DNA from 4 places in the Comamonas guangdongensis genome. Region 4 is predicted to be linked to each of the others. Evidence: predicted binding sites of a transcription regulator. Region 4 holds the regulator's gene; each other region holds the start of a gene.
What was found. Region 4 encodes sigma-54, which starts transcription at its own class of promoters, with help from an activator protein. Its sites were predicted from a motif close to TGGCANGNAANCTGCTTT; they were not measured.
Positions count from the first base shown of each region.

Region 1: the regulator sigma-54 is predicted to act here: its motif matches at 1,878-1,895, upstream of AB6724_RS07955 (TorF family putative porin).
Region 2: the regulator sigma-54 is predicted to act here: its motif matches at 1,542-1,559, upstream of pedF (cytochrome c-550 PedF).
Region 3: the regulator sigma-54 is predicted to act here: its motif matches at 2,179-2,196, upstream of AB6724_RS14780 (ammonium transporter).

Region 1 covers NZ_JBFYGN010000007.1:48,322-51,962, reverse strand. Annotated here, with positions in the region: gene AB6724_RS07965 (ammonium transporter) at 1-693, opposite strand, end outside; gene AB6724_RS07960 (P-II family nitrogen regulator) at 726-1,064, opposite strand; gene AB6724_RS07955 (TorF family putative porin) at 1,083-1,835, opposite strand; gene AB6724_RS07950 (sulfatase family protein) at 2,173-3,501, opposite strand.
Region 2 covers NZ_JBFYGN010000026.1:32,879-36,519, forward strand. Annotated here, with positions in the region: gene AB6724_RS18360 (sigma-54-dependent Fis family transcriptional regulator) at 1-1,275, opposite strand, end outside; gene pedF (cytochrome c-550 PedF) at 1,605-2,090, shown strand; gene AB6724_RS18370 (hypothetical protein) at 2,170-2,703, opposite strand; gene AB6724_RS18375 (pyridoxamine 5'-phosphate oxidase family protein) at 2,727-3,131, opposite strand; gene exaC (acetaldehyde dehydrogenase ExaC) at 3,258-3,641, opposite strand, start outside.
Region 3 covers NZ_JBFYGN010000017.1:44,264-47,904, forward strand. Annotated here, with positions in the region: gene AB6724_RS14765 (helix-turn-helix transcriptional regulator) at 1-52, shown strand, start outside; gene AB6724_RS14770 (glutathione S-transferase family protein) at 151-792, shown strand; gene gspF (type II secretion system inner membrane protein GspF) at 920-2,143, shown strand; gene AB6724_RS14780 (ammonium transporter) at 2,268-3,470, shown strand; gene AB6724_RS14785 (DUF4148 domain-containing protein) at 3,584-3,641, opposite strand, start outside.
Region 4 covers NZ_JBFYGN010000016.1:98,779-102,419, forward strand. Annotated here, with positions in the region: gene AB6724_RS14535 (aspartyl/asparaginyl beta-hydroxylase domain-containing protein) at 1-840, shown strand, start outside; gene AB6724_RS14540 (RNA polymerase factor sigma-54) at 1,003-2,598, opposite strand; gene lptB (LPS export ABC transporter ATP-binding protein) at 2,661-3,443, opposite strand; gene lptA (lipopolysaccharide transport periplasmic protein LptA) at 3,440-3,641, opposite strand, start outside.

The sequences.
Region 1 (3,641 bases), on a different contig from region 4:
GCCTATGCGCTTGCCCAGCATATAGGCGCCGACCAGGCCCGCCACGGCGGCGTTGATGTGCACCACGGTGCCGCCCGCGAAGTCCAGCGCGCCGTCGGCCGCCAGCAGGCCGCCGCCCCACACCATATGCGCCATGGGGATGTAGGCGAAGGTGAACCACAGCACGGAGAACACGATCACCGCCGCGAACTTGATGCGCTCGGCAAAAGCGCCCGCGATCAGGGCCACGGTGATGGCCGCGAAGGTGGACTGGAAGGCCACGAACACATACTCGGGGATGGTCTTGAGCATGGTCGACAGCGTGTCGGGCGTGGTGCCCATGAGGAACAGCTTGTCGAAGTTGCCGAAGAACTTGCCTTCGCCGCCGAACGCCAGCGAATAGCCGTAGATGGCCCACAGCACGGTGATCAGCGAGAAGATCACAAACACCTGCGCCAGCACCGACAGCATGTTCTTGCTGCGCACCAGGCCGCCGTAGAACAGCGCCAGGCCGGGAATGGTCATCAGGATCACCAGCATGGTGGATGTCAGCATCCAGGCCGTGTCGCCGGCGCTCAGCGTGGGCACGGCCTCCACGGCCGCTGCGGCGGCGGGGGCTGCAGCAGCTGCTGCAGCGCCATCTTGCGCGAAGACCGCGGCGCTGGCGGCCAGCAGGCCCAATCCCAGGCCTGCACTCAAGAGCTTTTTGGTCATGGCACTCTTTCTCAAAATGGGTCCAAGGATGCTTACAGGGCCGACTCGCCGGTCTCGCCGGTGCGGATGCGGATGGACTGCTCCAGCGGCTGGATGAAGATCTTGCCGTCGCCGATCTTGCCGGTGCGGGCCGCGCCTTCGATGGCGTCGATGGCGGCGTCCACCAGATCGTCGGCAACAGCGGCCTCGATCTTGAGCTTGGGCAGGAAGTCCACCACATACTCGGCACCGCGGTAGAGCTCGGTATGCCCCTTCTGCCGGCCGAAGCCCTTGACCTCGGTCACGGTAATGCCTTGCACACCGATTTGCGACAGGGCTTCGCGCACCTCGTCGAGCTTGAAGGGTTTGATGATGGCGATCACCATTTTCATGACTGGGCTCCTGAAGGATTAAAAAGTCTTGGCCAGCGTCAGAATCAGACGTGTCTTGTTCACGTCACCGAAAAAGGACTTCTTGTTGGCGCCAGCCACGGCGGCGGCCAGCGAGAAGCCGTCGCCGAGGTCGTAAGCACCCCCCACGCTGTAGTCAATATAGTTGGGCACGCCCGTGTCCCGGATGTCGCTGGAGAAATGCGTGTAGCCCAGCGCAGCCTTGAGTGTGACCTTGGGCATCACTTCCTGGCTGTAGGAGAACTGCAGATAACCGGTGTTGCGGCCCTTGAGGCCCGAACCCGCCTTGGCGCCGGCCCAGCCGAAATAGTCCTCGGACACGGTGTGCGAGTACTTGGCCGTGAAAGCGCCGTAGGTGGCCGCACCGTAGATCTCGGTCGTGTTGCCATGGCCGTTGCCGGGGTAGACATAGGTCAGGGCGCCCACATCCCAGTCCACGTCGGCGGCCTTGAACTTGTAGCCGCCGTAGAAATCCATTTCTATGGAGTTGCCCGGCAGCCAGTCCACCGAGGAGTTCCAGTTGCCTACATAGAAGCCGCTGTCGCCAAACGCGTAGTCAAAACCTCCTTGCAGGGCCGGCTTGACGGCCTTGTTGCGGCTCGCATCCTGGTCCTGGCCGCGGAACTTGTAGTCGGTGGTCACGGCGACGTTGCCCGACAGCTGGGCCTGGGCCCAAAGGGGGGCTGCGACGGCGCAGGCCAGGCCGGCGGTCTTGGCGAAGGTCTTGAAACGGCTGGCAGCGAAACTGGGCATTCTGATTTCCTCCGGTTTGTAAAAAATCTGTGATAACCGGTAAAAGCACAGACCGTGCCAGCTTCAAGTTGCAGTTTTGGAAAGCCTTTGTTGCAGGAGTAAAAAAGAGCGGATTCGCTGATCTGCATTGCGCATGCGGCTATCTTTTTGCCGTAAATCCGGGTGCAGCTCACGTCGCCTGTTACAGGATAGATCTGGAAATGCACCGATACGGTGCCGCGCTTGGAGGCCTGCGCCGTGCGCCGGTTCGCATGAGCGATATGCACCAAATTGGGGCAAAAAATAACCCGCTGGGTCGGCAGCGGGTCGGGAGTGGGCGGGTCGCGTTGACCGGTTCTTAGAAACTGGCCTGGGGCAGGTCGTTTCGGCTGAAGACCAGGGAGACCTTGGCCTCCTCGGGAATCGGCGGCAGGCCCGCGTCCCAGCTCTGCCAGGCGCTGCGCAGCTCGGCCAGCTTCTGCGGCTCGCGCTCGCGCAGATTGGCGCGCTCGCGCGGGTCGGCCGCGAGGTTGAACAGGTATTCGATGCCCTCTACCTGCAGATATTTCCAGTCGCCGCGGATCAGGGCTTTTTGTTCGCGGTGCTTCATGCGCCAGGCCAGATCGCGCTCGGGGCTCCAGTCCGGCGCCTGCATCAGCGGCAGCAGGCTGATGCCGTCCAGCGGATAGTCGGCCGCGGGCTCGACGCCGGCGGCATCGAGAAAGCTGGCCGACCAGTCCATGGTCAGATTGGGCGTGGTGCAGACCGCGCCCGCGGCCATGCGCGCGGGCCAGCGCGCCAGCAGCGGCACGCGGATGCCGCCCTCGAGCAGATCCATCTTCTGGCCCACGAACGGCCAGTTGTTGGAAAAGCGCTCGCCGCCGTTGTCGCTGGTGAAGACGATGAGGGTGTTCTCGCTCATGCCTTTTTCCTCCAGCGCATCGAGCAGCCAGCCTATGCCCTCGTCCATGTGGTGGATCATGCGCTGGTAGGTGGCGATGGAGCCGCCGTCCACATGCTTGCCCATGCCCTTGAGGCGCTCGGACTCCGCGCGGTCCTCGCGCGTGAGCCAGGGCCAGTGCGGCGCGCTGTAGTGCAGCGACAGGTAGAAGGGCTGGTCGGCCGACTGGCGTCTGACGAAGTCCACGGCGCGCAGGCTCAGCAGATCGGTCAGATAGCCGTCCTCCTCATGCGGCTCTTCGTTGAGCCAGAAGTCGGGGCGGCCGCGCGGATCGCAGTGCGCGAAGTAGTCGGCGCCGCCCGCATGAAAGCCGTAGAACTCCTCGTAGCCGGACCGGCGCGGGCCGAAGTGCGGCGGGTAGCCCAGATGCCATTTGCCGACCAGGGCCGTGGCATAGCCGGCATCGCGCAGCAGCGAGGCCACCGTGGGGTGACCGGGCGGCAGGCCCAGCACCTTGTCGCCATGGGCGCTGGCGATGGGCTCTTCGGCCGCGCCGCGCAGCCGGTATTGCCAGCGGCCCGTGGCCAGCGCAAAGCGCGTGGGCGAGCACACGGCCGAATTCGAGTAGCCGCGCGTGAAGCGCAGGCCCTGGGCCGCCATGGCATCGAGCCGTGGCGAGACATCGCAGGCGTTGTTGTGCGCGTCGCGCGCGCCGGTGCAGCCCAGGTCGGCATAGCCTAGGTCATCGGCCAGGATGAAGATCAGATTGGGACGGGGATCAGCCATGGTGAAGAGAAAGTTGCAGGCCGTTCCGGCGAACCGGCGCGACATGCGGTGGGTTTCAAAAACAGAAGCGGCTTGCGCCTGATGGCTATGAATTACAAGTCATTAAAGACTTGAAATGCTCACAGCACCTGCGCTGGCAG
Region 2 (3,641 bases), on a different contig from region 4:
GCCCATGGCGCCTTTCTTGCGTGCGCCCGTGAAAGCGCCTTCCTCGTAGCCGAAGAGCTCGGCCTCGATCAGCGACTCGGGGATGGAGGCACAGTTGACGGGGACAAAGGGCTGGCCCGCACGCGCGGAGTCGTTGTGTATGGCCTGGGCCAGCAGGTCCTTGCCGGAGCCGGTCTCGCCGAGGATCATCACCGGAATGTCGCGGTCCGCGACCCGGCGCAGCTTGTGGATGATGGCGGCTATCTGCGGGTCGCCGGTGTCCAGGTACTGCAGCGAGGAGAAATGCGGCTTGCGCTGTGCGGCGGAGCGCGGCGGTTCGGCAGGCTGCACGGGCGCCAGCTGCGGTGCGGCCCAGGGGCTGGCGGGCTTGGCTTCGGCGCGGCACCAGACCGCGACGCCGTTGTGCATGCACAGCTGCCTGGGCGCCTGGACCGAGCCGCCGAACAGCTCGAACAGCGCGGAGATGGGCAGGTCGAACAGCGAGGAAAAAGTATGCGCCTGCAGAGCGTTGAACGAGAGCCCGAGCTGGAACTGGGCGCTGCGGTTGGCCGAGAGAAAACGGCCTTCGGGCGTGAAAACGGCAATCCCTTCCACCAGCGTGCCGAGGAACTCCGGACGCGAGTGGAAGTGCAGGCGCACGGCCTTGGGGAAGCTGCCCGCGAACATATGGTTCTCTATCATCTGCGCCGACATGCGCACCAGCGCCAGCGTGTGCTGGTGGTGGCTGCGATGGTCGCCGGTGACGTCGAGCGCGCCTACGACCTGGCCATAGGGATCGAAGATGGGCGAGCACGAGCAGGTCAGCGACTTGTTGGCGCTCATATAGTGCTGGCTGCCGTAGATGGTGATGGGCTCTTCCTCGCTGAGCGCCGTGCCTATGGCATTGGTGCCCTTGGTTTTCTCCGACCAGTCCATGCCGGGAATCAGGGCCACGCGCGAGGCTTTTTCGAGAAAGTCGTTGTCGCCGAGGGAGTGCAGCACCATGCCCTTGGCCGAGGTCAGCAGCACCATGCTGTGGGTGTTGGCAATCTGCTCGTACAGCGTCTCCATCACCGGAGCCGCATGCTGGAACAGCAGGCGGCTTTCCTCGAGCATATCGCTGAGCCGGCCCTTGGCGAGGCTGCTGCAGTCGGGCTCGTCGTGGATGGCCACGCCATAGGACTGGGAGCGCTGGTGCGCCTTGTCTATCACCTCGGTGTGATGATGTCCGATAGATATCGGGCTTGAAGCAGCATTCCGGTGCCCGGAGATGCTACCGAAGGAACCTGTGTTCATAGTGTCTCCTGGGGGCTGGAGGGCGAGGTCTCCAGCGAGCTGCCGCCAGTTCGGATCGGTGTGCCTGGCCATGCGGCAGGCCCGATCTTTTTTTCTGCATGGATTGTCCCGGCACCGGGGCTTGCCGGCAACATGGATATCCCGGGGCGGCTTGGGCCGCAGGCCGGCCAGGGCTGTTCCAGACTGTGACAGTGAGCCCCTGCGCACCCCGGGTTTTGCTGCAATTTGAGACAGAGGGCCCGATGGCGGAGGCGATGCCCCGGACATGGCCCGCATATTGCTTTTGGCTCAGGGAAGCTTTTCGAAAATTCCAAACCGGAGACACCCTGATGAAGCGATTTTTTCCGCGCCTGCCAAGGCAGGCCCTGCTGGCCCTGAGCCTGGCCTGCAGCGTATCGGCCGCCATGGCCCATGGCGATGTGGTCCCCCAGGCCGTAGATACGAGCACCCTGCCCCAGCTCGGCAGCAAATGGCTGGAGGCCAATCCCTATGACAAGAGCAGCCCGGCGCGCCCGGAGGCGCTGCGCATAGGCAGCTCGGCCTACAACCAGAACTGCGCGCGCTGCCATGGGCTGGAGGCAATCTCGGGCGGCATCGCGCCGGATCTGCGCAAGTTCGACGAGGAGTGCAGCGGCCTGGCCGATGCCGGCAAAAAAGCCGCTTGCTACAAGGAGATGGACGACTACTACGTGGGCACGGCGCGGCGCGGGCGCACGCGCGACGGGCGCGTCTACATGCCGCCCTTCGAGGGCACGCTGTCGCAGGAGGCCATCTGGGCCATACGTACCTATCTCGAAGTGCGCCGCGATCAGTGAGCGGATCGGCAACCGGGGCCGCCGCTGCAGCCGGCGGCCTTTTTGCAGGCGTCGCGGAGAAGAGTTTTCTTGCGCGGGCTCAGCCCGCGGCTTTCTTCAGGCGCACGATGCGCGCCCCGCAATTCGCATAGGCCTGCGCCACGCGCATCTGCATCAGCCGGTAGCCGGCCGGGCGCTGGAAGTCCGGCAGCGCCTCGCCGGCAGCCTGATGCAGCTCGCCGTTGACGCGAAAACGCGCGCCGCGCGCAAAGTCCACAAAGATCATGCCGGCCCGGCAGCCGCTCTGCTGGCTCAGCTGCAGCAGGCGCCGGCCTTCGTCCTCAGGCAGCAGAAAGAAAAAGCTTTGCGCATCGCCGAAGGCGAGCAGCGGGTAGCAGCCCTGCGCGGTCTGCGCACAGGCCAGCATCTGCGTGTGGATGGCGTCGCCGTCCTGCACGCTGAGAAAGAAAAACGGCTGACTGGCGATGAAGCGCGCCTGGCCCGCGCTCAGCCGGTCGCCGATGCTCCCCTTCATCTCGCGGGCCTCGGCCTCCACGCCGAAGCGGCGCTGCGCCGCGCGCTCGCCGGGGTGGAAGATATCGCGTTCGCAGGGATCTTCGAGAATGATGCGCATCGCAGCTCCTGGCGTGGCTGAACTCAGGCCGGAACCAGCGGCGGCAGCCCCGCGACCGCAGCGCGCTGCACCCGGTCCACCGCGACGGCGATGGTGCGCGCTGCCGCCGGCCAGCTTGGATGAGGCCCGGCGAGCTGCGCGAGGCCCTGCAGCAGCACGGTGGACTGCCGCTCGAAATCGACGAACAGCAGCGCGATCCGCGGCTGCTCCAGCAGATTGCCTATGCTGTTGAACAGATTGTTGCCCGCGTAGTCGGGCAGCAGCAGCCGTCTGTGGTCCAGCACCTGCAGCAGGGGCTCGGCAAGGCCCCGGGTCTCGCAGCCGCGATAGGAGCAGTCGCAGTCGCCTGCGGCGCTGGCCGAGCCCAGCAGACAGAACGGCTGGGCTTCGAGCCAGGGCTTGAGGGCGGCTAATGAAGTCTCGGCCATAGCAGTCATTGACTACGCATTACGCACAACACCTGCCGCCATCCATTGGCGCTTGCCGTACCGCGGCTGTGCTCCCCCTCCCGCGCTGCGAGAGAGGGGGAAGGCGCGCAGCGCCTCGGGAGGGGCTTAGAAAAATCCCATGGCCTTGGGGTTGTAGCTGACCAACAGGTTCTTGGTCTGCTGGTAGTTGGCCAGGGCCGACTTGTGGTTTTCGCGGCCTATGCCCGACTTCTTGTAGCCGCCAAAGGCCGCGTGCGCGGGATAGAGGTGGTAGCAGTTGGTCCACACGCGGCCGGCCTTGACCGCGCGGCCCATCTGGTAGGCCGTGCTGCCGTTGCGGCTCCACACGCCCGCGCCCAGGCCGTACTCGCTGTCGTTGGCGATGCGGATCGCGTCCTCCATGGTCTTGAAGGTGGTGACCGAGGCCACGGGGCCGAAGATCTCTTCCTGGAACACGCGCATATTGTTCTGGCCGAACAGCAGCGTGGGCTTGATGAAGAAGCCGTCGTC
Region 3 (3,641 bases), on a different contig from region 4:
GCGCCAGGAGCTGATACAGCGCTGGCTGGAGCAGACCGGCTATTCGATCTGAGCCCCAGCGGCCCGCTCACGCTGCTGACAGAAACTGTCAGCCCCCGCTCCTACATTGGCTGCATGGCGTTTTTGCCATGCCCATTCAGGAGAACTTCCATGTCCCAAGCCACCGCCCCCACACTGCGCTTCTACAGCAACCCCATGTCCCGTGCGCGCACGGTGCGCTGGATGCTCGAAGAGTGCGGGGCCGAGTATGAAACCGTGGAGCTCGAATACGGCCAGGCCATGAAGACGCCGCAATATCTGGCCATCAATCCCATGGGCAAGGTGCCGGCGCTGCAACACGGAGATGCCGTGATCACCGAGACCGGCGCCATCCTGGCCTATCTGGCCGAGCTGTTTCCCGCCAAGCATCTGGCCCCGCCCCAGGGCAGCCCGGAGCGCGCCGCCTATCTGCGCTGGCTGTTCTTTGTCGCCGGCCCCGTGGATGCAGCCATCCACGCCCGAATCGAAGGCTGGCTGGAAAACCAGACCGACAGGCAGGCCACGGCGGCCGGTTTTGGCCGCTTCGACGATGTGGTGCGCACGCTGCAGCAGGCCGTGGCCGGCAAGCGCTATGTGTGCGGCGAGCATTTCACCGCCGCCGACCTGTATCTGGCCAGCTATATAGGCTGGGGCATGATGCAGGGCTCGCTGCCCGCGCTGGCCGAGTTCAAGGCCTATGCCCAGCCCCTGTTGCAGCGTGCGGCCTCCGTGCGCGCCGATGCTCTCGACGGGCCCATGGCCGTCGCCGCCTGAGCTGCGGCCCGCGCTCGCCAGCCCCGTGGGCGGATTCGGGACGCCAGGGGTTCGGCAAAAGCAGATCGGCTGACATCAATAGTCGCTACCATCTGCGGCAAGACTCCCAAAGCACAACGATCCGCGCATGCCCGCCTTTACCTTTGAAGCCCTGGACGCCCAGGGCCAGACCCGCAAGGGCACCCTGGAAGCCGACAACGCCCGCGCCGCGCGCAGCCAGCTGCGCAACCAGGCGCTGGTGCCCTTGCAGGTGGAACCCGTGGCCGCGGGCCGGAGCAAGGCGGGCGCGGCATCGGCCGGCTGGTTCACGCGCCCGGTGTTCAACTCCACGGCCCTGGCCGTATGGACGCGCCAGCTCTCGGGGCTGGTCGGCTCCGGCCTGCCCATAGAGCGCGCTCTGGCGGCCCTGGCCGAGGAGGCCGACGAAGAGCGCCAGCACCAGCTGGTCGCAGCCCTGCGCGCCGAGGTCAATGCAGGCTCCAGCTTTGCGCGCGCCCTCGAGCAGCATCCGCGCGAGTTTTCCGACATCTATTGCGCCGTCATAGGCGCGGGCGAAGCCAGCGGCAGCCTGGGGCCGGTGCTCGAGAATCTGGCCGACGATCTGGAAGCGCGCCAGGCCCTGCGCTCCAAGCTCATAGGCGCCTCGCTCTACCCGGCCATAGTCACGCTGGTGGCCATCGTCATCGTGATCTTTCTCGTCAGCTATGTGGTGCCCCAGGTCGCCAGCGTGTTTGCGGGCACCAAGCGCGCGCTGCCGTTTCTCACCGTGGTCATGCTCGCCATCAGCGACTTCGTGCGCCACTATGGCTGGGCCATGCTGGCCATGCTGCTGCTGGGCGGCGCGGGCCTGCGCCTGGCCCTGAAGAACGAGGCCTTCCGCGAGAGCTTTGATGCCAAGTGGCTGCGCCTGCCGCTGGTCGGCCGGCTCGCACGCAGCTATAACGCGGCGCGCTTTGCGGGCACGCTGGCCATGCTGGCGGGCGCCGGCGTGCCCATCCTCAAGGCTTTGCAGGCGGCGGCCGAGACCTTGAACAACCGCGCGCTGCGCGCCGATGCCATGGACGCTCTGGCCCTGGTGCGCGAAGGCGCGCCGCTGGCCTCGGCTCTGGCACAGAAAAAGCGCTTTCCGGGCCTGGTCGCCATGTTCGCGCGCCTGGGCGAGCAGACCGGCCAGCTGCCGCTGATGCTGCAGCGTGCGGCCACCCAGCTGTCGAACGAGGTGCAGCGCCGCGCCATGCATCTGGCCACGATTCTGGAGCCGCTGCTCATCGTGGCCATGGGCCTGGTGGTGATGCTCATCGTGCTGGCCGTGCTCATGCCCATCATCCAGCTCAACCAGTTCGTCAAATAGGCTTGCGGCCCGGCCGCTCCTCTGCATGCGCCGCATGGCGCAGTTTTTGCTTGCTTTTAGTGCATTGCGTGCCTGACACGCAATTTCGCACCAATACATAGCAAATTTCAGCTGGAGCGCTTTCATGGAAGCACTAAAACAGGGCGCAGACGCCCTGTTCATTTTGATGGGCGCGGTCATGGTCCTGGCCATGCACGCGGGTTTCGCATTTCTGGAGCTGGGGACCGTGCGGCGCAAGAACCAGGTCAATGCACTGGTCAAGATCCTGGTCGACTTCTCGGTCTCTACCGTGGTCTATTTCGTGGTCGGCTACGGCGTGGCCTACGGCACGCACTTTTTCGTGGGCGCCGAACAGCTGGCCGCGTTCAACGGCTATGCGCTGGTCAAATTCTTCTTTCTGCTGACCTTCGCGGCCGCCATCCCGGCCATCATCTCGGGCGGCATCGCCGAGCGCGCCAAATTCTGGCCGCAGCTGCTCGCCACGGCCCTCATCGTCGGCCTGATCTACCCCTTCTTCGAAGGCATTGCCTGGAACCAGCATTTCGGCGTGCAGGCCTGGATCAAGTCGCTGACCGGCGCCGAGTTCCATGACTTCGCGGGCAGCGTGGTCGTGCATGCCGTGGGCGGCTGGATCGCGCTGGGCGCCGTGCTGCTGCTGGGCCCGCGCCGCAACCGCTACCGCCGTGATGGCGCGATTGCCGCCACCCCGCCGTCCAGCATTCCGTTTCTGGCGCTGGGCGCCTGGATCCTGACCGTGGGCTGGTTCGGCTTCAATGTGATGAGCGCCCAGACCCTGGACAAGATCTCGGGCCTGGTCGCCGTGAATTCGCTGATGGCCATGGTCGGCGGCACGCTGGCGGCCCTGCTGCTGGGCAAAAACGACCCCGGCTTTGTGCACAACGGCCCGCTGGCCGGCCTGGTCGCGGTCTGCGCGGGCTCGGACCTGATGCACCCGCTGGGCGCACTGGCCGTGGGCGCGGCAGCCGGCGCCATCTTCGTGGCCATGTTCACGCTGACCCAGAACCGCTGGAAGATCGACGATGTGCTGGGCGTGTGGCCGCTGCACGGTCTGTGCGGTGCCTGGGGCGGTGTCGCGGCCGGAATTTTCGGCACCAAGGCTCTGGGCGGACTGGGCGGCGTGCATCTGGGCGCCCAGCTCATAGGCACGCTGCTGGGCGTGCTCTGGGCCTTGGCTGGCGGCCTGCTGGTTTACGGCCTGCTCAAGAAAACCCTGGGCCTGCGCCTGAACCAGGAGCAGGAGTTCGACGGCGCCGACCTGTCCATACACCGCATCAGCGCCACGCCCGAGCGCGAGGCCAACTGGTGAGATCACACGCTCCCGCAGCGCCATGCATTGCGGGTGGGGCAATAAAAAAGCCCGGAGCAATTGCCCCGGGCTCGACCTTTTCGCTCTCATCAACCGGCCTTGCCGGTGCCGATTTATTCGCCGAAGCTCAATGCACCAGCGGCTTCTGCGGCGGCAGCTTCCTGGCGGACC
Region 4 (3,641 bases):
CACAAGGTGCTGCGCCAGCTGTTCGACCACTCGACGTTCACCGCGCCGTTCAACGTCTTCATGCTGATGTTCAGCAAGGTGCCGCGCACGCCCTACCTGCCCACCAGCACCTTCCCCGAGCTGGCGCCGCTGCAGGCCAACTGGCGCGAGATCCGCGAGGAAGCCGTCAATCTGCAGAAGAACATGCAGATCAAGGCCGCGGCCAACAACGACGATGCGGGCTTCAACTCCTTCTTCAAGACCGGCTGGAAGCGCTTCTACCTCAAATGGTATGGCGACGCCCACCCCTCGGCCATGGAGCTGTGCCCCAAGACCACGGCCCTGGTCCAGTCCATTCCCAACGTGAAGGCGGCCATGTTCGCCGAGCTGCCGCCGGGCGCCAAGCTCAATCTGCACCGCGACCCCTACGCGGGCTCGCTGCGCTACCACCTGGCCGTGCTAGCCCCCAACGACGACCGCTGCATGATCGAGGTGGACGGCCAGCCCTATAGCTGGCGCGAGGGCGAGGGCGTGATCTTCGACGAGACCTATATGCACTGGGCCGAGAACCGCAGCGAAGGCAACCGCATCGTGCTGTTCTGCGACGTGGAGCGTCCCATGACCAACGGCTTTGCCCAGTGGCTCAACCACTGGCTGGGCAAGAACGTGGTGGCCGCGGCCAGCTCGCCCAACAACGAGGGCGACCCGCGCGGCATGATCAGCAAGCTGTTCAAGATCTCGTTCTACGCGGGCAAATACCGCCGCGCCTTCCGCGACTGGAATCCGACCTTCTACAAGATTCTCAAGTTCGGACTGATGATCGGCGTGCTGGTCTGGTTTATCTGGTGGATGGTTTCTTGATAACCCCCTGAGGCGCTTTGCGCCTTCCCCCAAGGGGGACGACAGCCTCGCCGCGAGGCGGCTCTTGCTCGCTGTCTCTCACTTGGGGCTTGCTTCATCAGGCCGTATGCCCCAACCAAAAAGCCGCTGATGTATTCAACGGCTTTTTGTTTTTTGAATTCGCTACAGCGCCTTGCGCAGCGTGGTGGTCGGAATCTTGAGCTGCTCGCGGTATTTGGCCACGGTGCGGCGCGCGCACTCTATGCCCTGCTCCTTGAGCATATCGGCCAGCTTGGCATCCGATAGCGGCTTTTTCGGATCTTCGGCATCGACAAACTGCTTGATCAGTGCGCGCACGGCCGTGCTCGAGGCGCTGCCGCCGGTTTCCGTACCCAGGCCCGAGCCGAAGAAGTACTTGAGCTCGAAGGTGCCCTGGGGCGTGGCCATGTACTTGGCCGTGGTCACGCGGCTGATGGTGGATTCGTGCAGGCCCAGAGTGTCGGCGATATCGCGCAGCACCAGCGGGCGCATGGCCAACTCGCCATGCACGAAGAAGTTCTTCTGCCGCTCCACGATGGCTTCGGAGACGCGCAATATGGTGTCGAAGCGTTGCTGGATGTTCTTGATGAACCAGCGCGCCTCCTGCAGCTGCTGCTGCAGCACCGCATGGCCTTCGCTGCTCTTGTGGCGGCGCAGCACGCCCGCATAGACATCGTGCACCTTGAGCTTGGGCATGACGTCGGGGTTGAGCTGCACGGCGAAATCCATGCGACCCGAGCCGGCGCGCACCGGGCGCACGATGACATCGGGCACGACGATCTGGCGCTCCACGTCGGCAAAGCGCCGGCCCGGGCGCGGCTCCAGGCGTGCAATCAAGGCCATGGCTTCGCGCAGCTGTTCCTCGCGTGCGCCGCACAGGCTGGCGAGCTTGCGCAGATCGCGCCGCGCCAGCAGGTCCATGGGCTGGGCGCAGATGGAACGGGCCAGCAGCAGCTGGTTCATGCGCGCCTCGGTCGTGCCCTCGTCCTCGGCGCTGCGGATCAGCTCGCGCAGCTGCAGCTGCAGGCATTCGGCCAGGTCACGCGCGCCCACGCCCACGGGCTCCAGGCTTTGCAGCAGCCTGAGCGCAATCGCAAAGCGCTGCTCCAGCTCCTCGCGCTCCTCCAGGTCCTCGCCAGCCAGGCTCCGGGCCAGTTCGGCCAGCGAGTCTTCGAGATAGCCGTCGTCGCTCAGCGACTCGATGAGAAAGCGCAGGGCCGCACAGTCCTCGGCCCCCAGATGCAGGCTCAGCGCCTGGCGGTGCAGAAATTCGGTCAGGCTCTCGTGGCCGCGGGCCAGGTCTATGGCGTCGGTTTCATCGTCGCCCTCGCGGTTGCGCGTGGAGCTGCCGGCCGCCTCCCATTCGCTGCTGGCCTCGCCCCCCCATTCGCCGTCCTGGCCGTCGAGGCCCTCGGCCTCCCAATTCAGGGTTTCGGGAGTCTCGGGCGCCGCGGTTTCCGCTACGGATTCGGAAGCTGTCTGCGCAGTTGCCACTTCCTTTTCCGACGAAAACACCTCGGGAGCACTGGCTTCGGCAGCGCCAGCCGCTATCTCGGCAGGAGCGTCGCCGCCCGCATCGCCCTCGTCGCCGGCCTGCTCGAGAAACGGGTTGTCGATCAGCATCTGCTCGACTTCCTGCGCCAACTCCAGCGTGGACAGCTGCAGCAGCTGAATGGATTGCTGCAGCTGGGGCGTGAGCGACAGATGCTGCGAAACGCGTAGCGACAGGCCTGGCTTCAAGAGCAAACCTCCCGCATTGGCACAACGATGAAAGCGGAATGGCGTGCAGGCATACGGGGCTCTTACATGCGGAAGTGCTCGCCCAGATAAACGCGGCGCACATCGGCGTTCTCCACGATCTCCTCGGGCGTGCCTTCGGCCAGCACATGGCCGTCGCTGATGATGAACGCGTGGTCGCAGATGCCCAGCGTCTCGCGCACGTTATGGTCGGTGATGAGCACGCCTATGCCGCGCTCCTTGAGAAAGCCGATGATGCGCTGGATCTCGATCACGGCAATCGGGTCGATGCCGGCAAAAGGCTCGTCCAGCAGAATGAAGCGCGGCTGCGTGGCCAGGGCACGCGCGATTTCCACGCGACGGCGCTCGCCGCCGGACAGCGCCAGCGCGGGCGACTGGCGCAGATGGTCGACGCGCAGCTCCTGCAGCAGGCTGGTTAGACGCTGCTCAACCTCGTCGCGGCTCAAGGCCTTGTCCTGCTCGTCTTTTTGCAGCTCCAGCACGGCGCGCACATTGTCTTCCACGCTGAGCTTGCGGAAGATCGAGGCCTCCTGCGGCAGATAGGACAGGCCCAGGCGCGAGCGCTGGTGGATAGGCATATTGCCCACCGAATGGCCGTCGATGAAGATATCGCCGCCGTCGCTGCGCACCAGGCCCACGATCATGTAGAACGAGGTGGTCTTGCCGGCGCCGTTGGGGCCGAGCAGGCCCACGACCTCGCCTTTTTGCACGGACAGCGATACGTCCTTGACCACCTTGCGGCTGCCATAGGACTTGGCCAGATGCTTGGCTTCGAGACGGCTGTCGGATTCGCCGCTGCGGCTGTTGGGAAAACCGGAGGCGCTCATTTCTTCTCGTCGCCTTTGTCACCGCCCAGGGTCATGCTCTGGCGCAGCGGCGTGGCCGGAGTCGCCGGCTTGGGCTGGGCTCCGGGCGTGCCGTCCTTGGGCGCCATGATGGCGCGCACGCGACCGCCCTGGCCCACGGACGAGCTGGGCAGGCCGCCGCTGGTCTTCTGGCCGTCCACGGTGTAGATGTCGGTGATG